DNA from 3 places in the Plantactinospora sp. BB1 genome. Region 2 is predicted to be linked to each of the others. Evidence: riboswitches for the same ligand, from Rfam matches in the RefSeq annotation. Region 2 holds a riboswitch; each other region holds the start of a gene.
The links. A riboswitch is a leader RNA that binds a small molecule or an ion and turns the genes downstream of it on or off. The one in region 2 is predicted to bind cyclic di-AMP.
Positions count from the first base shown of each region.

Region 1: another riboswitch for cyclic di-AMP. It lies ahead of C6W10_RS29385 (hypothetical protein); the one in region 2 lies ahead of C6W10_RS06520 (C39 family peptidase).
Region 3: another riboswitch for cyclic di-AMP. It lies ahead of C6W10_RS34260 (NlpC/P60 family protein); the one in region 2 lies ahead of C6W10_RS06520 (C39 family peptidase).

Region 1 covers NZ_CP028159.1:6,731,806-6,738,888, forward strand. The annotation lists gene C6W10_RS29370 (multicopper oxidase family protein) at 1-551, shown strand, start outside; gene C6W10_RS29375 (beta-phosphoglucomutase family hydrolase) at 662-1,474, shown strand; gene C6W10_RS29380 (glycoside hydrolase family 65 protein) at 1,491-3,866, shown strand; gene C6W10_RS29385 (hypothetical protein) at 3,915-4,943, opposite strand; cyclic di-AMP (ydaO/yuaA leader) riboswitch at 4,947-5,077, opposite strand; gene C6W10_RS29390 (DUF5708 family protein) at 5,350-5,544, shown strand; gene C6W10_RS29395 (cupin domain-containing protein) at 5,618-6,082, opposite strand; gene C6W10_RS29400 (Rrf2 family transcriptional regulator) at 6,193-6,669, shown strand; gene C6W10_RS29405 (DNA-binding protein) at 6,999-7,083, opposite strand, start outside.
Region 2 covers NZ_CP028159.1:1,547,481-1,554,563, forward strand. The annotation lists gene C6W10_RS06505 (CDP-glycerol glycerophosphotransferase family protein) at 1-655, shown strand, start outside; gene C6W10_RS06510 (GNAT family N-acetyltransferase) at 702-1,490, shown strand; gene C6W10_RS06515 (DUF2231 domain-containing protein) at 1,668-2,216, shown strand; gene C6W10_RS06520 (C39 family peptidase) at 2,379-3,242, opposite strand; cyclic di-AMP (ydaO/yuaA leader) riboswitch at 3,680-3,823, opposite strand; gene mdlC (benzoylformate decarboxylase) at 4,079-5,680, shown strand; rRNA gene rrf (5S ribosomal RNA) at 6,290-6,406, shown strand; gene C6W10_RS06535 (trypsin-like serine protease) at 6,516-7,083, opposite strand, start outside.
Region 3 covers NZ_CP028159.1:7,794,138-7,801,220, reverse strand. The annotation lists gene C6W10_RS34265 (N-acetylmuramoyl-L-alanine amidase) at 1-669, opposite strand, end outside; cyclic di-AMP (ydaO/yuaA leader) riboswitch at 956-1,096, shown strand; gene C6W10_RS34260 (NlpC/P60 family protein) at 1,235-2,149, shown strand; partial or broken gene dcd (dCTP deaminase) at 2,249-2,527, opposite strand; partial or broken gene C6W10_RS39820 (LAGLIDADG family homing endonuclease) at 2,723-3,436, opposite strand; partial or broken gene C6W10_RS34250 (dCTP deaminase) at 3,560-3,865, opposite strand; gene C6W10_RS34245 (pyridoxamine 5'-phosphate oxidase family protein) at 3,976-4,560, shown strand; gene C6W10_RS34240 (zinc metalloprotease) at 4,562-5,578, opposite strand; tRNA gene C6W10_RS34235 (tRNA-Gly) at 5,791-5,864, shown strand; gene C6W10_RS34230 (hypothetical protein) at 6,178-6,570, shown strand; gene C6W10_RS34225 (AAA family ATPase) at 6,729-7,083, opposite strand, start outside.

The DNA of each region.
Region 1 (7,083 bases), 3.2 Mb from region 2:
TCGGCGGCCGCTTCACCGGCGGCGACGACACCTTCGACGTACTCGAACTGCGGGCCGCCGGAAACCTCGCGGCGTCACCGGAGGTGCCGGACCGGCTGGTACCGGTCGACCGGCTCGACCCGGCCTCGGCCGCGCAGACCCGGCGGTTCCGGCTGAACGGACGCCAGATCAACAACCGGCCCATGGACATGGGGCGGATCGACTTCGCGGTCACCCGGGACACCACCGAGATCTGGGAGATCGAGAAGCAGGACGCCACCCCGCACAGCTTCCACGTGCACGACGTGCAGTTCCAGGTGCTCTCGGTGGACGGCCGGGAACCGCCGCCGGAACTGGCCGGCTGGAAGGACACCGTACTGCTCACCGCCGGCGACTCGATCCGGATCATCGCCCGGTTCGCCGACTACACCGACCCGAACATGCCGTACATGTTCCACTGTCACCTCCTCGACCACGAGGACCTCGGAATGATGGGGCAGTTCGTGGTGGTCGAGCCGGGCCAGCGACCGGGCCGGCCACCCGGCGGGCACGGGCACGCCCAGCACCGGTGACCGACTGGGCTCCCCCGGCGGCACGGTCGCCGGGGGAGCCCCGGGGGCGCATCGGCGTGGCCGAACCCGAAACCCTGCCGCGCGATGCCTTCCCGGTTAGGTTGTTAGGCGTGTTGGGCCTACCCGCGCACGTGACCGCCTGCCTCTTCGACCTCGACGGTGTGCTGACCCAGACCGCCCGGGTGCACAACGCCGCCTGGGCGGAAACCTTCGACGACTTCCTCCGGCGGCGTGCCGCGGCCACCGGCGAACCGTTCCGGCCGTACGACCCCGGGGACGACTACAACCGGTACGTCGACGGCCGCCCCCGGGCCGACGGGGTGCGTACCTTCCTCGCCTCCCGGAACATCACCCTGCCGGAGGGCGATCCGGACGACCCGCCGACCCTGGACACCGTCAACGGGGTCGGCAACCGCAAGAACGTCATCCTGCTACAGCGGATCCACGCCGACGGCGTGCTGCCGTACCAGGGATCGGTGGACTACCTGCACGCCGCGCGGGCGGCCGGGCTGCGCCGGGCCGTCGTCTCGGCCAGTGCCAACGCCGCCGACGTGGTCGCGGCGGCCGGCCTCGAACCGCTGATCGAGGCCCGGGTGGACGGTGTCGTCGCCCGGCGGCGCGGGCTGCGCGGCAAGCCCCATCCGGACACCTTCCTGGCCGGCGCCGAACTGCTCGGGGTCCGCCCCGACCAGGCCGTGGTCTTCGAGGACGCGCTGGCCGGGGTGGCGGCGGGCCGGGCCGGCAACTTCGGCTACGTGGTCGGGGTCGACCGGGTGGGCCAGGCCGACGCGTTACGCGCACACGGCGCCGACATCGTGGTGCGCGACCTCTCCGAACTACTCGGCGGGGCGGGCGGCGACCCGACGGCGAGCGGTCGGGGTGGTGCCGGAACGGCGCAGGCCGGGCCGGAGGTGGTCCGGTGACTGCGAGGAGGCGCCGATGATCCGGGAACGGGCCTATCCCGTCGAGCCGTGGCACGTCCGGGAGACCCGGCTCGACCTGGACGTACTCGCCCAGTCCGAGTCGGTGTTCGCACTCTCGAACGGGCACATCGGGCTGCGCGGCAACCTGGACGAGGGCGAGCCGCACGGCCTGCCGGGGACGTACCTGAACTCCTTCTACGAGCTGCGGCCGCTGCCGTACGCGGAGGCGGGTTACGGCTTCCCCGAGTCGGGCCAGACGATCGTCAACGTCACCAACGGCAAGCCGATCCGGCTGCTCGTCGACGACGAGCCCTTCGACGTCCGGTACGGCGAACTGCTCAGCCACGAGCGGGTGCTCGACCTGCGCGCCGGCACCCTGCAACGGTCGGTCGAGTGGCGCTCCCCGGCCGGGCGTACGGTGCGGATCTGCTCGACCCGGCTGGTCTCGTTCACCCAGCGCTCCATCGCGGCGATCGAATACCGGGTGGAGCCGGTCGACGGGCCGATGCGGCTGATCGTCCAGTCGGAACTGGTCGCCAACGAGCAGCTTCCGGCGCAGAGCCGGGACCCCCGGGTGGCGGCGGTGCTGGAGTCGCCGTTGCAGTCCGAGGAGCAGTTGGTGCACAGCGACGGTGCGCTGCTGATCCACCGCACCAAGGCGAGCGGGCTGCGGGTGGCCGTCTCGATGAGCCACGAGGTGCACGGGCCGGAACGCAAGCTCGTCGGCACCGAGGCGTACGAGGACTGGGCCCGGACCACCGTCACCTCGGTGATCAAGCCGGGTGAGCAGCTCCGGATCGTCAAGTTCGTCGCGTACGGCTGGTCGAGCCGCCGGTCCCGCCCGGCGCTGCGTGACCAGGTGGCGGCGGCGCTGGCCGGCGCGAAGTTCTCCGGCTGGGACGGGCTCTGCACCGAGCAGCGCAGCTATCTCGACACCTTCTGGGACGACTCCGACGTGCGGGTCGAGGGCGACCCGGAGGTGCAGCAGGCGGTCCGGTTCGGACTCTTCCACGTGCTACAGGCGGGCGCCCGGGCCGAGCTGCGGCCGATCGCGGCGAAGGGCCTGACCGGGCCGGGCTACGACGGGCACGCGTTCTGGGACACCGAGACCTTCGTACTCCCGGTGCTGACCTACACGCTGCCGTCGGCGGTCGCCTCCGCGCTGCGCTGGCGGCACTCCACCCTGCACCTGGCGCAGGAACGGGCCCGGACGCTGGGCCTGCGCGGCGCCGCCTTCCCGTGGCGGACCATCCGGGGCCAGGAGACCTCGGCGTACTGGCCGGCCGGGACCGCCGGGTTCCACATCGCGGCCGACATCGCCGACGCGGTACGCCGGTACGTGCAGGCGACCGACGACGAGCAGTTCGAACGCGAGGTCGGGCTGGAACTGCTGGTGGAGACCGCGCGACTCTGGCGCTCGCTGGGGCACCACGACCGGCACGGCCGGTTCCACCTGGACGGGGTGACCGGGCCGGACGAGTACACGGCGGTGAAGAGCGACAACGTCTACACCAACCTGATGGCCCAGCGGAACCTGCTGGCCGCCGCCGACGCCGCCGCCCGGCACGGCGAGGAGGCATGGAAGCTCGGCGTCGACGACGAGGAGACCGCCGCCTGGCGGGACGCCGCGCACGACATGCACGTCCCGTACGACCCGGAGCTGGGCGTGCACCCGCAGGTGGAGGGCTTCACCCGCTTCCAGGAGTGGGACTTCGCGAGCACCCCGCCGGAGCAGTACCCGCTGCTGCTCAACTACCCCTACTTCGACCTGTACCGCAAACAGGTGATCAAGCAGGCCGACCTGGTACTGGCGATGCACTGGCGCGGCGACGCGTTCAGCGACGAGGAGAAGGCGGCGAACTTCGCCTACTACGAGCGGCGTACGGTCCGCGACTCGTCGTTGTCGGCCTGCACCCAGGCGGTGCTGGCGGCCGAGACCGGGCACCTGGAACTCGCGCACGACTATCTGGGCGAGGCGGCCCTGATGGACCTGCACGACCTCAACCAGAACACCCGGGACGGCGTGCACGTCGCCTCCCTGGCCGGGGCGTGGATCGCCCTGGTGGCCGGGTTCGGCGGGATGCGCGACCACACCGCGACACTCTCCTTCGCACCCCGGCTGCCGAGCCGGATCGACCGGCTGGAGTTCTCGCTCCGCTACCGGGGCGTGCACCTGCGGGTGGACGTCCGGCCGCGCGAGGCGACGTACGAGCTGCGCGACGGCGAGCCGGACGACGCCCTCGAACTGCTGCACCACGGGGAGAAGGTCCGGATCACCTGCCTGGAGCCGGTGACCCGGCCGATCCCGCCGGCCCGCCCGACGGGTCCGCAGCCCGCCCAACCGGCCGGCCGCGCCCCGGTCCGACGTACCCCGGAGAGCGAACCGACTTGACCCTCCCGTCCCGGCGGTCCGCTCGGCCGGGGGTGTTCCCCCCGGCCGTCAGACCAGCGACAGGTGTACGTGGTTGGTGTGGTCGCTGGACGGGTCGCCGTGTGCGCCGCCGTACGACTTCCAGCCGATCGTCGGCAACCAGATCTGCCGATACCAGATCACGTACAACACCCCGATCCGGTCGGCGTTGCGGACGAAGAACGCGGCGAGGTTGTTGCCGTACGTCCGGTCGGCGCCGGTGGCGGCACCTCGGAAGCCACCCGCCTCGGCGGAGAAGTCGCAGGCCCGCCCCTTCGGATGCTCGTACGGGCCGCCGGAGCGGTAGCAGCCGGTGAAGCGGCCGAAGCCGGCCCGGCGTGCCTCGGTGTAGGCGTGCAGGGTGCGTGGTGTGACGCAGCCCGTGGTGGTCGGGTCGGGCTGGCTGCACGACTGTGGTGGCCAGGAGCCGTCGGCGGCGCGTGGCGCGGGTCGGGCCACCGGCGAACTCGCGTTGACGAAGCCCCCGGTGGAGGCGCCGCCGACCTGGGCCAGCGCCCGCTCGGCGGCCTGCTTCTGCCGCAGCATGATGGCGAGTTGGCGGCGCTCCTCGACCACCTCGGCGTCGAGCGCCTGCTTCGCCCGCGCGGCCCGCTCCCGGGCCTGGCCGAGTGCGCGCAGTACGTCGTTGTCCCGCAGCGCCACCGCCTCCAGGCCACGGGCGCGCTCCAGGAGTTCGTCGGCCGAGCCGCTGTGCAGCAGTACCAACACCGGGCCGATCCGGCCGGTCTGGTACGCCGTCCGGGCCACCTGCTCCACCCGGGGCCGCAACTGCGCGATGCGTTCCTCGACCCGGCGTAGCTCGGCGACGATCTTCGCCTGTCGAGCTTTCGCGTTGGCCAGCGCGTTTCTGGCCTGTAGGTAACCTCGGCCGGTCGATTCGAGCACGTCCCGTAGGAGCGGGGTGTCGCCTTCGTCGCCGAGGACGGCGGGGCTGTTCGCCTCCGCCACGCCGGGCCGGAGTGCTGCCCCGGCGAGCGCGCCGAACGTGGCGAGCAGGGCCAGGGCCAGCGGAAGCCGCCGACGTGTGGATCCCGTCATGCATGTCCCTCCGTCGCCCGCCTACCGAGTTAGCTGACGGGTTCGGGACGGAACAAGTCCCTACCGCGGTTGCGGACTCACCCCACCTACCTGGGTCCCCGGCTCACCCGAAAGTGATTCGGCGGCGGTCACGCCGGCGCGGAGGGGTGCGCCACCGGGCGAAACCGGGGTCAGCCTACCTGATCAACTGGGTCGAACAGGTGGATTTCGGAGTGATCCGCCGTGGAAATTGCTTCATGGGCGACGTGCCGGTCGAGGCGCCGGGCAGCTCTCGGAGGCGGGGGCCGGTGTGGTGTCGGTCGAAGGATGTAGTCCGGTTTCCTCAACCGGCAGGAGGCTGGGGATAGCGGGCCTGACTAGGCTTTTCGAAGATCCTCCCGCCCCTCTTCTCCAGCAGGGATCCTCGATGTCCTCAGCCCGTAAGACGCTGCTCACCGGCCTGGCCACCTTTGTGGTGGGACTGGCGCTCCGGCTGTTCGGACCGGACGAGCATGTCGTCATCTTCACGCCCACCAAGCTCGGCGTGGTGCTGATGGTCGTTGGAGGCTTGGAGAGCCTGTACGGGGTCTACAAGATCAGGCGGGACCGCCTGGTCGAGTAGCCACCCGACACCGGGCCGGGTGGCCATCCTCGGCCGCCCGACCCGATTCCACCGCTGTCACCTCAGGTCGTGGTCAGCCGCGTGCCGTCCACACCGGGCTCTCCACGTAGTGGTTGTCGTAGCGGTCCTGGGTCTGGCCGACCTCCTGCCAGGTGGCCTCGCCCTGGTGCACCCGGTCGAGGAGCCGGTAGTAGTCGAACCGGGGCTTGCCGGGGGTGAGCACGACGAGGAAGTCGGCGTCCTGGCCGTCGGCGGGGGCGAAGGCGTGCGGGGTGTGCGGCGGAACGAAGAGCGTGTCTCCCTTGTGCAGGGTGTGCAGTTCGTCGCCGACGAGCATTTCGAGGGCGCCGTCGAGCACGAAGAACAGCTCGCCGGAGCGGGTGTGCAGGTGTGGCGGGGCGCCGTCGGTGCCGCTCTTGAGCAGGGTGCGGTTGCTGGTCAGGGTGCCGCCGGTGTGCTCGGGGTCGAGTAGCAGCGTGATCACGCTGGCCGGGTCGCTCTCCAGAACCTCGGCTTCGGCTGCGCGTACCAGGGTCATTGTCGGCTCCTTCGTTGCTTCGCTGATTCCTAGACACTAGATATCCAGAATCGGCGGCGCTAGTGATCATGGCGGGCGTCACAGTTTCTGGACGTGTAAAGTCCAGGATTATGCGGACGAGCCAGGGCGTCGAATGGGCCCTCCACACGTGCCTCAACCTGAGCTGGCTGGACGACCCGGTGCCGACCGGTACCCTCGCGGCGTTCTACGAGCTGCCGCCGGCCTACCTGAACAAGCAGCTCCAAGCCCTGGTCCGGGCCGGGATCCTGACCTCGACCTCGGGACCGCGCGGAGGCTTCCGGCTGGCCCGGGCCCCGGAGGCGGTCTCCCTACTGGACATCGTCGCCGCGATCGAGGGCCCGGAGGAGCTGTTCCGGTGCGACCAGATCCTCAGCAAGGGGCCGGGGGAGCATGCCGGCGTCGACTACCGACAGTCCTGCGCGTTCGCCCAGGCGATGCGTGGCGCGGAGCTGGCCTGGCGACGGGAGTTGGCCGGCAGGACCGTGGCCGACGTCCGGGCCGACGTCGAGCACGGGCACCCCGAGGCCCCGGCCAACACTCGGGCCAGGATCGCGGAACTGCGCTAGCGGCAATCCCACGTCGGCCGTCGTGGCGATCATCTCTGAGCCGGCGATCTCACGTCGGGTTGGGTGCGGGGGTGGAACATTCGCGGAGGAGACTGTCGAGCTGCCCCGCTTGTGCGCCCACCCTCCCGGGCTGTCCGAAGCCCGGTCCCGCCCGCCGGTCGACCCGAACCGCGTCACACCGTCGACAACCCCGGCTGTCGACAACCCCGGCTTCCGTGCCCCGCCTGTGCACCCAGCTCGACAGTCTCCGCGCCGACCACCCTCGGCTCCCCTACCAGCGAGGCGAGGTTACGGTCAGAGCTGTAACCGGCGAGGTGGCTCTGCGACAGCTACTCGTCCCGGGTGCTGTCCAAGCGCTCACGACGACGCGCTGCGTACTCCCTGACATCCGCGGCGGACCAGATCCGGCCGACG
Region 2 (7,083 bases):
GGAGCCGATCCGGGACCGGGCCGACAAGGTGGTGCTCTACACGCCGACCTGGACCGGGCACAACGCCGACGTCGACCACTGCTCGCTGCCGGTCGGCGAGACCCTGGTCCGCCGGCTGCTGGACCGGGGCGTGACGGTGATCCTGCGGGCCCACCCGTACACCTCGCAGAACCCGGCGTCGGCCCGGCAGCTCGCCCGGATCGAGCAGCTCCTCGCCGAGCACCGGGCCAGCACGGGACGGCGGCACGTCTTCGGCGCCGACGCGGCGAAGAAGATGAGCCTGGTCGACTGCGTCAACGCCTCCGACGCGCTGGTCTCGGACGTCTCGGCGGTGATCTCCGACTACCTCTACTCCGGCAAGCCGTACGCGGTGACCGACCGGGTCGGCGAGGGCGAGCGGTTCGTCGAGGGCTTCCCGCTGGCCGGCTCGGGTTACGTGCTGGACTCGCAGATGTCCAATCTGGACGACGTACTGGACCGGCTGTTGGAGAGCGATCCGCTGGCCGAGGTGCGGTGGCGGACCCGTACCCGCTATCTCGGGGACTTCCCGGAGCAGCGCTACGCCGACGGCTTCCTCGACGAGGCCCGCCGGCAGTTGGACGGCGCCGGGGCTGCCCAGTCCGTACCGTCGCCCCGCCCCGCGCCGGTCCCCTGAGCGCACGCTCCCGACGCGAGGGCTGTGCCATGATGCGTCGGTGACGATGATCAGGACCAGCCACGACCGGAACGAACTGGCCGGTCTGCTGCGCCGCGACCCGCACCTGCACGCGTACGAACTCGGCGACCTGGACGACTTCTACTGGCCGTACACCACCTGGTATCGGCGCGACGACGCGGTGGCGCTGCTCTACCACGGTGGGTCCACTCCGGTGCTGCTGGCGCTGCACCGCTCACCGGCGGTGCTGACCGAGTTGCTCACCGGTCTCCTTCCGCTGCTGCCCCGGCACTTCGAGGCGCACCTCTCCCCCGGTGGCGAGGCGGTGCTGGCCCGGGAGTACCCGCTCAGGTCACGCGGCGCGCACCTGAAGATGGCGCTCACCGACCCGGACCGGCTGGCCCGGGTGGCGTCCGGCGGCGAGGTGCTGACCGAGGCCGACATACCGGAACTGACGGCCTTCTACCGGACGGCCTATCCGGACAACTGGTTCGACCCCCGGATGGTCGAGACCGGTCACTACGTCGGGCTGCGCCGGGCCGGCGAACTGGTCTCCGTCGCCGGGGTGCACGTCTGGTCGCCGCGATACCGGGTGAGCGCGCTGGGCAACGTGACGACGGCTCCGGCGTACCGGGGGCAGGGGCTGGCCAGTACGGCGGTGGCGACGCTCTGCCGGCGGCTGCTGGAGACCGTCGACACGGTGGCACTGAACGTCGTCGCGGAGAACACGGCGGCGTACAAGCTCTACGACCGGCTCGGCTTCACCCCGGTCGCCGAGTACGCCGAGTACGTCGTCGGCGAGCCGCCGTCCGCCCCGGACGTCCGTCCTCTTTGAACAGCACCACCACCGGGTTACGGTGTCGCCCTTGTCAAGGGTGCGCACCCCGGGCACCATGTCAACGTTCTGGAAAGCCCGCCGATCCGCCAGGCTGCCGGCTCGCCGTCCACCGGCCCGTACGCCTGTCGTCCATCCCTGTCTGTCGCCAGCCGATCTGTCGCCGAGGAGGCGCCGGTGCTCGAGGAGTTCATGGGCATTCCCGCCCACCCGTTCCTGGTCCATGCCGCGGTGGTCTTCGTGCCACTGCTCGCGTTGACCGCGGTCGGGTACGCGTTCCTGCCGTTCGTCCGCCCGCACCTGCGCTGGGTGCTGGGACTGCTCGCGGTCGCCACCCCGCTCGCCGCGCTGATGGCCAAGCTCTCCGGCGACCGTTTCCTCGCCCGGCTGGAGTCCCGTAACCGGGTCAGCCCGGAGTACGTCCCGAGGCTGGCGGAGCACCAGGACCTCGGCACCAACACCCTGTACGCGACGCTCGTGCTCGGGGTGCTGGCCCTGGCGCTGGTCTTCCTCGTCAGCCCCCGGACCGCCGCCCCCGCACCGGCGACCGCCGGGGTCGAGGGTGGCGCCGATGGCACGGAGGGGACCGCCGCCGCGACCGCCAAGGGGTCACCGGTGCTGACCCTGGTGCTCGGGGTGCTCTCCCTGGCGGCGGCCGGGATCACCCTGTACTACGTGTTCCGTACCGGTGACACCGGCGCCCAGGCGGTGTGGCAGGGCCAGTGATCCGCGACTGATCGAGGCCGGGCGCGGAACCGCTCGCGACGACGACGCCGGCCCGTCCCACACCCCCGGTCGGCACGGGTCGTCCGGGTGGGTGGGTCGGGCCGGCGTCGTCGGTGCTGCTACCGGCGGGTCGTCGGTGCTGCTACCGGCGGACGGGGCGGATCAGGACGAGTAGCCCCGGGTGGCCGCCCAGTTCGCCAGGTCGATGGTGGTCATCCAGTAGTTGCTGTCCTCGCCCGGGATGGCCGGGTCGGCGATCTTCACCGTGCGGCCGTCGTCGCGGTAGCCGACGACGGTCAGGTAGTGCCCGCCGGGGTAGCTGTGCCAGCCGCCCGCGAGGTCGGTGGCCGAGCCGGCGATGTTGACGACCACGGCGTACCCGCTGGTGACGGCGTGCACGACGTCCGCCTGGAGCCGGTCCATCTGCGCCGGGGTGGCCGCGCCGCCGGGGATGGCGGTGGTGCGGTAGAAGTCGGTACCGATGATCTTGTTGAGTACCCGGGTGGTGTCCTGGGCCGAGTTCGTGCCGCTCATCGTGGTGCCGAGGTCGGCGGCGACGGCGTCCTGGCTGGGCTTCTTGTCCCGGACGGTCAGCGCGATCCGGGTGGCGGCCGGGCCGCAGTACCAGCCGTTGATCTGGGCCTGGAACTGGTAGTCCAGCAGCTTCGACTCCGGGGGTGCCGGGCGCTTGCTCGGGGTGCTGGCCGCAGCCGCCTTCGCCGCAGCGCTGGGCGTGGAGGTGCCCGGCGCGCTGGTGGCCGGCTGTGACGGGGTGGCCGGTGCGGTCGTCGCGGGTGCGGTCGTCTCCGGTGCGGTGGTGACCGCCGCTCCGGCCTGACCCGCCGCCGGGGCGCCGAGGTCGGCGACGGCGACGGTCGAGGGCTGCGGTGCCTCGGCCGAGCCGTCCGAGGTCAGCACGACCCCGGTGGACGCGGCGGCGGCGAGCACCGCTGCCGAGGCGAGCGCGAGCCGGTTACGCCGGCCCGACATGACGGTCCGGAACCGCCCGTTAATTGCGTGCTTCAACGTTGTCCTCCAGAGGAAATGCGCGCCACTATCACCGGGGGGCGAGAAATGACGCGACGTTTCTTTCGCTGCTGCGGGGAAACGTGACGCGAAATCGCACGGAATCGCACGGGAAAAGGTCCGCCGATACGCATTCGGCGGGACGGACCGAGGGTGTGCCGACCGGGTTGGCGCCGCTATCGGCGTACCGGTGGAATCAGCGCCACCACGATCCGTCGCGGCCGACCGGCGGCCTCCACCGGAAACTGCCGGCCAGCGGGCCGGCGGGGTGCCCGCGCGTCGACGACTTCGGCGTCACGGACCGCTATCGGGCCAGGTTGGGGTGGCCGCCGGGGACCGGGTGGTCCGGGACGGTCGCGACGGCCGGGGGCGGGGGCGCGACGCAGCGAGGGAACTGGGGGGATGGGCCGGGGCCCGGGTGGTGCCGCACGAACAGCTACTCCTTCCGACACCGCCTACCGGGTTAGCTGACGGATTCGGGCAGGAAGGCCGCCCTACCGCGGGCCACAGCGGCTCGCGGATTCACCCCAGATAACTGTGGGTCCCCGGCTCGTTACGTAACGACTCGGCGGGTCTGCTCCGGTGTCACCCGTACGGCGACCAAGGGGCCGGACCAGACTCGCCGAGATTACTGGTCGACTTCTGTCGTTGCCAACCCCACTGAACAGCGAAAACAGTGACTCGGAGCGCGATTGGGACAGCGCCGGCCGGGCAGCCGGGCCGGGAGGCGACCGGCGGATAAACCGGCATGATCATGTACGCGTACGGTATGACGGAAATGCCGGCTTGGTCCGGTGGCTCGAACATGGGACGAAGACCGCAGGAGGCTCCTTCCGATGACGACGGTGCACGAAGCTACCTACGACCTGCTCCGTTCCCTCGGCCTGACCACCCTGTTCGGCAACCCCGGCTCCACCGAGGAGCCATTCCTGAAGAACTTTCCGGCCGACTTCAGCTACGTTCTGGCTCTCCAGGAGGCCTCCGCGGTCGCGATGGCGGACGGCTACGCCCAGGCCAGCGGCCGGCCGGTGCACGTCAACCTGCACACCGCGCCCGGCACCGGAAACGGAATGGGCAGCCTCGTCACCGCCTGGCACAACAAGACACCCATGATCGTGACCGCCGGCCAGCAGACCCGGACGATGAATCTGTCCGAGCCGATGCTGACCAACGTGCGCCCCACCCAACTGCCCGAGCCGTACGTCAAATGGAGTCACGAGCCGCTGCGCGCGCAGGACATTCCCGAGGCGTTCATGCGGGCGCTCGCCACCGCCGTACAGCCGCCGGCCGGGCCGGTCTACCTCTCCCTGCCGCTGGACGACTGGGACGAGCCGGCCACCGGCACCGCGCCGGTACGCCGGGTCAGCACCCGGGTCGCCCCCGACCCGGCCGAACTGGACCGGTTCGCCGAGATCCTGGCGGCCAGCCGACACCCCATGCTGGTGATCGGCTCAGGCGTCGACCGCAGCGCCGGCTGGGCCGAGGCGGTCGCCCTCGCCGAACGGACCCGGGCACCCGTCTGGCAGCCGCCCTTCGCCGACCGGGTCGGCTTCCCCCAGGACCACCCGCAGTTCCAGGGGCTGCTGCCGCCGGCGATCGGCCCGCTGGCCGAGAAACTGGTCGGCCACGACACCGTACTGGTGATCGGTGCCCCGGTGTTCCGTTACTACCCGTACGTCCCCGGTCGGCGGGGCTACCTGCCGGACGGCACCCGGCTGCTGCACGTCACGGACGACCCTGCCGAGGCGGCCCGGGCACCGGTCGGCGACAGCCTGGTCGGCGACGTGACGCTGGCCTGCGCCGGGCTGGCCGAGCGGCTGCCGGCCACCGACCGGCCGATGCCGCCGACCCGCCCCGCCGTGCCGGACGCGGACCCCGGCACCCCGCTGACCCCGGAGGCACTCTTCGGGGCGCTCGCCGCCGAATGGCCGGCGGACGGCATCGTGGTGCCCGAATCCCCCTCCAACCTCAGCGTGCTGCACCGGCAACTGACCATCACCCGACCGGGCTCGTACTTCAAGATGGCCAGCGGCGGCCTGGGCTTCGCGCTGCCGGCGGCGGTCGGCATCGCGCTCGCCCAGCGCGACACCGGGCAGCACCGGCCGGTGGTGGCGGTGATCGGGGACGGCTCGTTCCAGTACTCGCCGCAGGCGCTCTGGACCGCCGCCCAGCACCGGCTGCCGGTCGTCTTCGTGGTGCCGGTCAACCGGGCGTACGGGGTGCTGAAGGCCTTCGCCGAGTTGGAGGACGCGCCGGGGGTGCCCGGACTCGACCTGCCCGGCCTGGACATCCCGAGCATCGCCCGCGGCTACGGCTGTGTCGCACACCAGGTCGAATCGGTGGACGAGTTCCGGGCGGCGTTCCGGGCGGCACTCGGCACGGAGAGTCCGACCGTGCTGGCCGTACCGATCACCCGGGACGTCGCCCCGCTGCTCTGACCGCCGACCGCCGACCGCCGACCGTCACGGCCGTGGTCGGGGATCGGGGTGCGGCCCGTCCGATTCCGCCAGGGCCGGAGCTGACCGGGCTGATACCGGCTGAACGGGACATCGGGGTGGTCGACACGCTCCGGGCTGTTTCGCCCATGATCGCCGATCCGGTCCGCCGGGTCGGAGACCTTCGCCGATCTCATGATCAATTGCTGACGGCGGAATGCCGGCTGCCCGCCGGTCGTTACACCATGCGTACGGCCGAGTAGCACCGCCTGTGAGCTGGGCTGGTGGTCGGGCCTCGGGGAATGATCCGGGGCCGCCGGTCGTTACATATGGTGTTCGCCTGAGTACCAGCACCCCCCCGTGCGCGTGTGCCGGGCGAACCTTCTTTCGTCCCTTGAGGCCGTGACGGTCTCGGGATGTGTGATTTCCAATGACACCCCGGTTTTCCCCCGTGGGGTGTTCACCCCCGATTGGAAGGTAGACCATCATGAACACGACTCTGTTCAGCCGATGGCTCCCGGCCATCGAGCAGACTTCCCTGGTTCGTAGGACCGCTCTGGGTGTTGCTGGTCTGGCGTTCGTCGGTGGCGCTGTCGCCGGCCCCGCCAGGGTTACGGCGGTTATGGCGGAGGGGAAACGCCCGGTTACATTCCGAACCCGGAAGCTAAGCCTTCCAGCGCTGATGGTACTGCACTCGGGAGGGTGTGGGAGAGTAAGACGCCGCCGGACATCTTCTACGAAGTGGCGCCACCCGCATGGGTGGCGCCACTCGTGTTTTACCTGACCTGCGCCGGCCCGGGTGGGTCGGTTCCCACGGCCCCGACCACACCCCTACCGGTCAGCCGCCCAGGCTCGCCGCCGCCGAGGCGATCGCCGAGGAGAAGTAGCTGACCTGGGTGTAGACGCCAGGGTAGTTGGCTCGTGCACATCCGTTGCCCCAGCTCACGATCCCGACCTGGACCAGGCCGCTGCCACCCTGCCGGAACATCGGGCCGCCGGAGTCACCCTGGCAGGTGTCGGTACCGCCGGAGAGCGGGCCCGCGCAGATCTCCTCGGCCGCGATGACGTCGCCGTCGTACGCCGAGGGGCCGTTGCAGACCGAGTCGCTGACGAACGGGACGTTGGCCTTCATCAAGTACCGCTGCTGGCCTCCGCCCTCCCGGGTGGCGCCCCAGCCGGCGACGGTGAAGGTGCCGTTGTCGTACGCGGTGGAGGTCGCGATCGGCAGGGTGCTGAGCCCGGTGACCGGGCTGGCCAGCCGGATCAGCGCCCAGTCGTCTCCGTTGCCGTTGTAGCCCGGTGCCCGGTAGACGTAGTTGGAGCGGACCTGGATCCGGCTCGACGACTGGAGGTCCACCACCCCCAGGGTGGCGGTGATGCTGGAGTTGCTTCCCGTACGTCCGACG
Region 3 (7,083 bases), 2.1 Mb from region 2:
GTCGTCGGTGGTCCGGCTGGCGCCTTCGGCGATGGTCCGGTACACCTCGTCGGCGAAGGCCGCCGCGGCGTCGGCGCGGTCGCTGCCGGCGTACCGGGCCACCGCGCCGTACCAGGCCGCCGGGTCGCTGGCCGGGCCCGTCGGCGCGGCCAGCGATTTCTGGTACGACGCCAGCAGCGCCGCCCCGCCCCGGATGTTCGCCGCCGGTTGCGAGCGGAGCAGGTGCTCGTCGACTCCGGTCAGCGCGACGGCGGCGTCCAGGGTCTGTCCGCCGGGCGGCGCGTCGGCGCTCCGGTCGAGGTGTGGGCCGGCGGGTCCGGGTGCCGGGCGGGCGGGTCGGGCCTGGTCGCCGCGTCGGTCCTCACCGTGCTCGGGGTGCTCCGGCCCGGTGGCCAGCCCGGCGACGTCGGTGAGGTGCATCGGGCCGTACCCGCCGCTGGTGCTCGGCGTGCCGGCGTTCGTGTCCCAGCGGGATTCCAGATAGGAGACGCCGAGCAGCACACTTTCGGGTACGCCGAACTCGGCCGCGGCGGCGGCGTACTCCTGTTGCCGGCTGTCGGCGGACGCGGCGGTGGCGGGCGCGGGGCTGGCCGGCAGCAGCGCGGCGGCGCCGACGACTGCGGCCCCGATCGCGATTCTCCTGCTCAGCGGCTGTTTCGTGGGAAGCATCGAACCTCCATGAGCCGGGGGTGGGCCTGCTGATCACCCTCCACCCGGGACCGGTGCTGGTCAATACCTGCCGGCCAAGGTCGTCACTATGTAGGAATCTTTCACATATACCGAGTGTGATCGGCGGGTTCGATCCTTCGGTTCGGGGGTTCGAATGCTCCCACCGTCAGCGACCGATCCGATACATAACGAATCGACTCAGATCACGGGGTTGCGTTTGGATAACACCCTTCTCTAAGGTTGGGGACCGTCGAGCCGACGGCAGGCCGCCTAGCCGGGCGGCGACGTCTCGACACCGCCGAATCGTCACACTCAGCGAACCGGGGACCCGAGCTTCATGGGGTGAATCCGCGTCTCACGCGGTAGGGCGACAATCTTCCCGCCCGAACCCGTCAGCTAACCCGGTAGGCGGGCTACGGAAGAAGGAGTACGGACCCCGGTGGCTCCCCCTGCCCCGCCGCGGTCGCCATCCCTCCGATCGGCCTCCGCCGACGCCGGGAACGCGAAACCGCGCCCTCGAAGGTCCATTCTCGCCATCGCCCTCACGGCCCTGGCCAGCGCCGCCGTGCTGTTCACCGGCACGACGCCGGCACTCGCCGAACCGTCGGTGGCCGAGATCGAGCAGCAGATCGACACCGCCTGGCGCAAACTGGAGCCGGTCGTCGAGAGGCACAACGCCACCCGGCAGGACCTGACCGCGAAGAAGAAGCAGGCCGCCGCCCTGCAGAAGAAGATCGCCCCGCTCCAGTCGCAGATCGACGCCGCGATGAACCGGGTGAGCGACTTCGCCGTGGAGGCGTACAAGGGCGACAAGGCGTCCGCGGTCAACGCCCTGCTCACCACGAAGTCGCCGACCGCGCTGGTCGGCCAGCTCTCGGTGCTCGACCAGTTCGCGCGGCAGCAGCAGCGCGAGGTGCAGGCGGTCGTCGACCTCAAGAACAAGTACGCCGCCCAGAAGGCCCCGCTGGACCGGTTGGTCAGCCAGCTGACCAAGACCGAGGCGGAGCTGGCGGCGAAGAAGAAGGAGATCGACGCCGAGGTCGAGCGGTTGCAGAAGCTGCGGATCCAGGCGTACGGGAACGGCTCCGCCGGCCCGCTGCGGCCCGCGCCCTGCCCGGCGACCTACCCCGGCGGCCCGGCCGGCCAGGCGGTCAAGTTCGCCTGCGCCCAGATCGGCAAGCCGTACAAGTGGGGTGCCGAAGGCCCCAGCTCGTACGACTGCTCCGGCCTGACCCTGGCCGCCTGGGCGAAGGGCGGCGTCGGGCTGCCGCACAACGCCCGGGCGCAGCGCGGGCAGGTGAAGTCGGTCAGCCGCTCCCAGCTCCGCCCCGGTGACCTCGTCTTCTACTACGCCGACCTCAGCCACGTCGGCATGTACGTCGGCGGCGGATGGATCGTGCACGCCTCCCGGGCCGGTGAACCGGTGAAGATGAAGCGGATGGACGACGGCGAGATCCACAGCTTCGGCAGACCCGGCTGACGTCTCCCCGATCGACCGTGTCAACGGAGGAACCCCCGTCGCGCACCTGCGGCGGGGGTTCCTCTATTCGGTCCGTGTGGCCGCCGCGCGGGCGGGGCGTCAGCGGGTGGGCCAGGTGCGCCAGTTCTGCCAGGAGCGGCTCGGGGTGGGGCCGCGCTGCCCCTGGTAGCGCGACCCGTAGACCGCCGACCCGTACGGGTGGGCGGACGGCGACGAGAGCCGGAAGATGCAGAGCTGGCCGATCTTCATCCCGGGCCAGAGCCGGATCGGCAGGTTGGCCACGTTCGACAGCTCCAGCGTGACGTGCCCGGAGAACCCGGGGTCGATGAAGCCGGCGGTCGAGTGGGTGAGCAGGCCGAGCCGGCCGAGGCTGGAGTTGTGGGTCGGCACGAACGTCCGGCCGGCGAGGAACATCCCACGCGGATCCGCCACCTGGATGCAGCGGACCGGGACGGACTCCACGGGCCGCACGTCGTCGACCGCACGGAAACGGTGGAACCGGCCAGCCTTCTGTCGTGCGAGCTTCCGGGGCAGCCGGAAGACCGGTAGGTGTGGCGTGAACTTGACCTGGAACGCCACCCCGCACTCCACGCCGTTCAGGACCGCCCGCTTCTTCCGTTTCACCGGCCTCAGTCCGAGACTTGCGGCGAGTTCGACCACCGCGTCCGCAAGCCTTTCCTTGGTGCTGACGAACTCACAGCGGCCCAGATCGTCGATGTGGCCGTCGGTGTCCATGAGGCCCTGCAACAGCGCGGTGCGCTGGTCGACATCGGCCGTGAGGTACTCGGCCGGCACATGCTTGTTGCCGACGACGCCGAGTTGTTTGAGCAGGCTCGACAACGACCCGTTCGCCGAATACCGACCGCTGCTGGCGTCGCGTGTGTGGCCTACCCCGCCGATCCGGTACCGGTAGCGACCGCTGACCTTCGAGACCGGGTAGCCGGCACGTCGGATCTCGTCGAGAATCGATTCGTCGGCGCAGGTGAACTCGGCACTGTCCGATGTGCCGGCGCCGAGCCACGCACCGAGAACATAGGGGTCCACGAGCAGGTCACGGGTGGGGTAATGGACCGGCTCGGTGACGTGGATATGGTGGTTTCGCTCCTTGTCACCGTAGCGAAGATCGCCGGCAATCTCGGCGGTCGTCCGAACCGAGCCGGCCGCGAGCGTGCCGCGGGCGATGTACTTGCGCTCCAGCTTCGTGGTGGTGATCCACCGATGATCGGCGTCGGCGACGATCGACTCACCGTCCGAGAAACTGACCCGGAAGCAGGGACGGTTGGTCATCACGTCAGTCGCAGCCACGATCCGTACCGGTTGGCCCCGATCATCGAAGACGAGATCGCCCACCCTCAGGTCGCCCATCTCCCGCCACCCTGCCGGAGTCGGGATGGGCGTGTCCACGGCCAACGCCTTTCCCTCCAGCCGGCCCGCGAGCTGGTCGCCGAGCGAGATCACCTCCAGGGTGGAGGCGAGCACGAACTCACCCGGGTGCAGCACGAACGGCTCGCCGTCCGGCACGTCGACCAGCGAGGTCAGCTCGTCCTGCTGCACCGCCGGGTCGATGTGCGTGTAGAGGTGGTTGTTGAAGACCCGGAAGAGCCGGTCCAGGCGTACGTCGATGCTCGACGGCTGCACCAGCGCGGGCTCGAACGGCTCCAGCGCGAGGGTGCCCGCCTTGATCTCGATCACTAGGTCGTGGTCGGAGAGCAGCACCGGATCACCTTAGCGGTCGGGTGCGGCCGGCTGGCCGCGACCTCGCCGAAGGGTGGGATCGGGGTGGGTTCGGGGTAGGTGATCGAACATGTGTTCGATAGAATGTACCCATGGCATCCTGGTCCGAATTCGCCTCTGACGAGCCTCGACTCGCCGACGCGATCCGCGTCCTCATCCAGCAGTACGGTCCGGGTCTCGGCTACCTGGCGACCGTGCGCGCCGACGGTGGGCCGCGGGTGCACCCGGTGTCCCCGGTCATCACCGACGAGGGACTCTTCTGTTTCGTCGTCGACTCCCCGAAGCGGCGCGACCTCGAACGGGACGGGCGCTACGCGCTGCACTCCTTCCCGCCCGAGGACAGCGACGACGAGGCCTACGTCGCCGGTCGGGCCCGCCCGGTGACCGACCAGGCCCGGGTGGACCAGCTCGCCGGCAACCTGCGGGCCGCACCGCAGGTCGACTGGCGGCTCTTCGAGTTCACCGTCGACGTGGCGATGGTGGCCCGGCACGGCAGCAACGGTGCCACCCCGCTCGCCGCCGGAGACCGGTCCGAGCGCCCTGCCGTGCAGGTCTGGCTCGACCCGGCCGGCGCCGTCACCACAGGCGAGGGCGTTGCGGGCGGAGGCGCCACCGCCGGGCCGAAGCGACGCGGCCGGCGCCGGGCCGTCGAGGCGGAACCGGTCCCGACACCGTGACCTACGGCTCCCGGAACGCCTTCCACGCCTTGAGCATCCGGAACACCTGACCGTACGTGAACTCGTACATACAGGCGTCGACCGAGTAGTCCATGAAGTTGTGGATCGGGTCGAGACCCGGCTTCGTCGTGCAGGTGTCCCGTCGCTCCGGGCAACCGAAGGCCGGCTCCGCCTCGGCGGGCGTGTCGTAGACGTGGTCGCCCTGACCGGAGCAGCCCTGCTGGAAGGTGTGGTAGAGGTTCAGCCAGTGCCCGACCTCGTGCGTCGCCGTGTCCCCCGCGTTGTACGGTGCCGCCGTGCCGCCCGGCAGCGACTCGGCGAGCACCACCACCCCGTCGTACGGGTCGAGTTCGCGTTGCGGGAAAGTAGCCCAGCCGAGCAACTCGTCGTCCAGCAGCCCCGTGTAGATGTTCAGGGTGTGCTTGCCGCCGACCCGCAGCGCACGCTTCATCTGCGTCTCCGCCGGGCTCTCCGCCACGATCGGGTACCAGGCCGGATTGACCACCCGGTTCACCTTCTTCAACCTGAAGTGGAACGGCGTCCAGGCCCCACCGGTACGCCCACCGAAGGCGTCGTTCAGCACCCTCAGTTGGGCCTGGATCAGCGACAGTGGGATGTCCCCGTCCGCCCGGGTCCGCTTCTCGCTGACGACGTGGAACACCACGTCGATGGTGATCCTGAGCTTGCCCGGTACGCCCAGCGGCGCCACCCCGACCCGTTGTGCGTACGCCGAGTCGACCGCTCGGTCCAGTTCGGCGGCCTCGGCCGGGGTCAGCTCGTTGGGCTCGGCGGCGTGCGGCGCCCCGGGTCTGGCCTTGGCGTTCGGTGTCGCGCTGCTCGGTGTCACGGCGCTCGGGTGGCCGCTGGTCGTCTCGGCGCAATCCGGTGCGCCGGTTCGCCCGGCCGAGCCCGGAGGCGCCGCCACCGCCGGGCCGGCTCCGAGCAGCAGGACGAGAAACATGCTCGCCATGCCGGTCAAGCCGGAACGCGACGACAACCACAGTCCACGAAACGCCATTGCCACACCCTTTGCTTTCGGAGAGTGGCTCTGCGATGACACAGAGCCATAGTTGCAGGTGAGGCGGACGTTACTAGCTGCGGTCAGCGTTGCAAACGAGGCGACGCGGCGTGGTTCGCGTGGGATCTGAAGGCGTGACAGGCCGGTCCGGCCGTACCCGGGGGGAGGGTGAGTGCATGATCGGACCCGACCGGGTACAGTGGGGTCCGCTCGCGGGTGTAGTTCAATGGCAGAACATCAGCTTCCCAAGCTGACAGTGCGGGTTCGATTCCCGTCACCCGCTCCAACCCGAAGGCCCTGGTCAGAGGACATCTCCTGACGCTGGGCCTTCGTCGTATTCGATCTCTATCCGGGCGTCGTGCCCCTGCGTGCCCCTCCGGTTTCGCGTGCCCTTCCGCGCCCTCCGTCGCGTCGCCGGCCGGGTCGGCGGGCGCCTGGTTCTGGTCCCCGTTGCCGGTGTCGTCGGTGGGCTTGCGCGCGTCCTCGACGAGCTTGCTCAGCGCGTCGGCGATAGGCGGTCGCTGACAAAAGACGGCCCTCATCCAATGCGTGGACCCTCGACCGAACTTGATGTCGGCACAGGGCGGCACACTGCCGGCATGAGCTACGACCTTGCGGTGTGGGAAGGTGCTCCTCCGGCTGACGATGTCGACGGCGGCGTTGTGTACGAGCGGCTCTATCAGGAGTTCATGGAGGACGAGACGTTCGATCCGACCCCGCGCATCCGGGTCTACGCTGCGGCGCTGGCCGAGCGCTGGGCCGAGCTGACTGGCGGTGCGACGTCTGAGTGGGGTCCCCTGCTCGACGACGCATCCGGGCCGATGATCTATCTGACGATGCCCTACGGCAGATCGAGGGAGTTGTCAGCCGAAGCTGCCAGACTGGCCGCTGAGCACGGTCTTGTCTGCTACGACCCTCAGTGGGAGCACCTGCGGCCTGCCGACGAACAGCACGAAGACGCCGGGCCATCCACGGGCCATGAGCCGGTATAACTCCAGGCCGAACCAGCTCCATCCCAGAACCGCGTCGACCAGGGGAAACGCTGTACCAGGACCCAGGCTGGTCCAAATGTCGTCGCCCCGCGTACCCTTGCCTGTCCTCCGTCGTGTCGCCGGCCGGATCGGCGGGCGTCTGGCGGGTAGGCCGAGGCTCAACTCCTCACGGCCTCTGCGATCTGCAGGGCGGCCTGGGCGGGCGTGAGCTGCGCGGTGTCGACGACCTCGGCCTCGTCGTGTAGCCACGTGCGAGCCGCCTCCGCGTATGGCTCAAGGTATCTGAGGCGGAACGGGGAGGGGATGGCGTGTTTCCCCGCGATCCGCCGACGGAGGGTGTCCTGGTCAGCGTGGAGGACGAAGTGCCTCACCGGGATGGCATGGTGGGCGAGGCCCGTACTGATCTCGCGCCAGTACTGCTCGACCAGGACAGTCATGGGAATCACCAGGGTGCCGCCGGTGTAGTCGAGTACGCGGCGGGCGGTCTCGACGACGAGTTGTCGCCATGGCGGC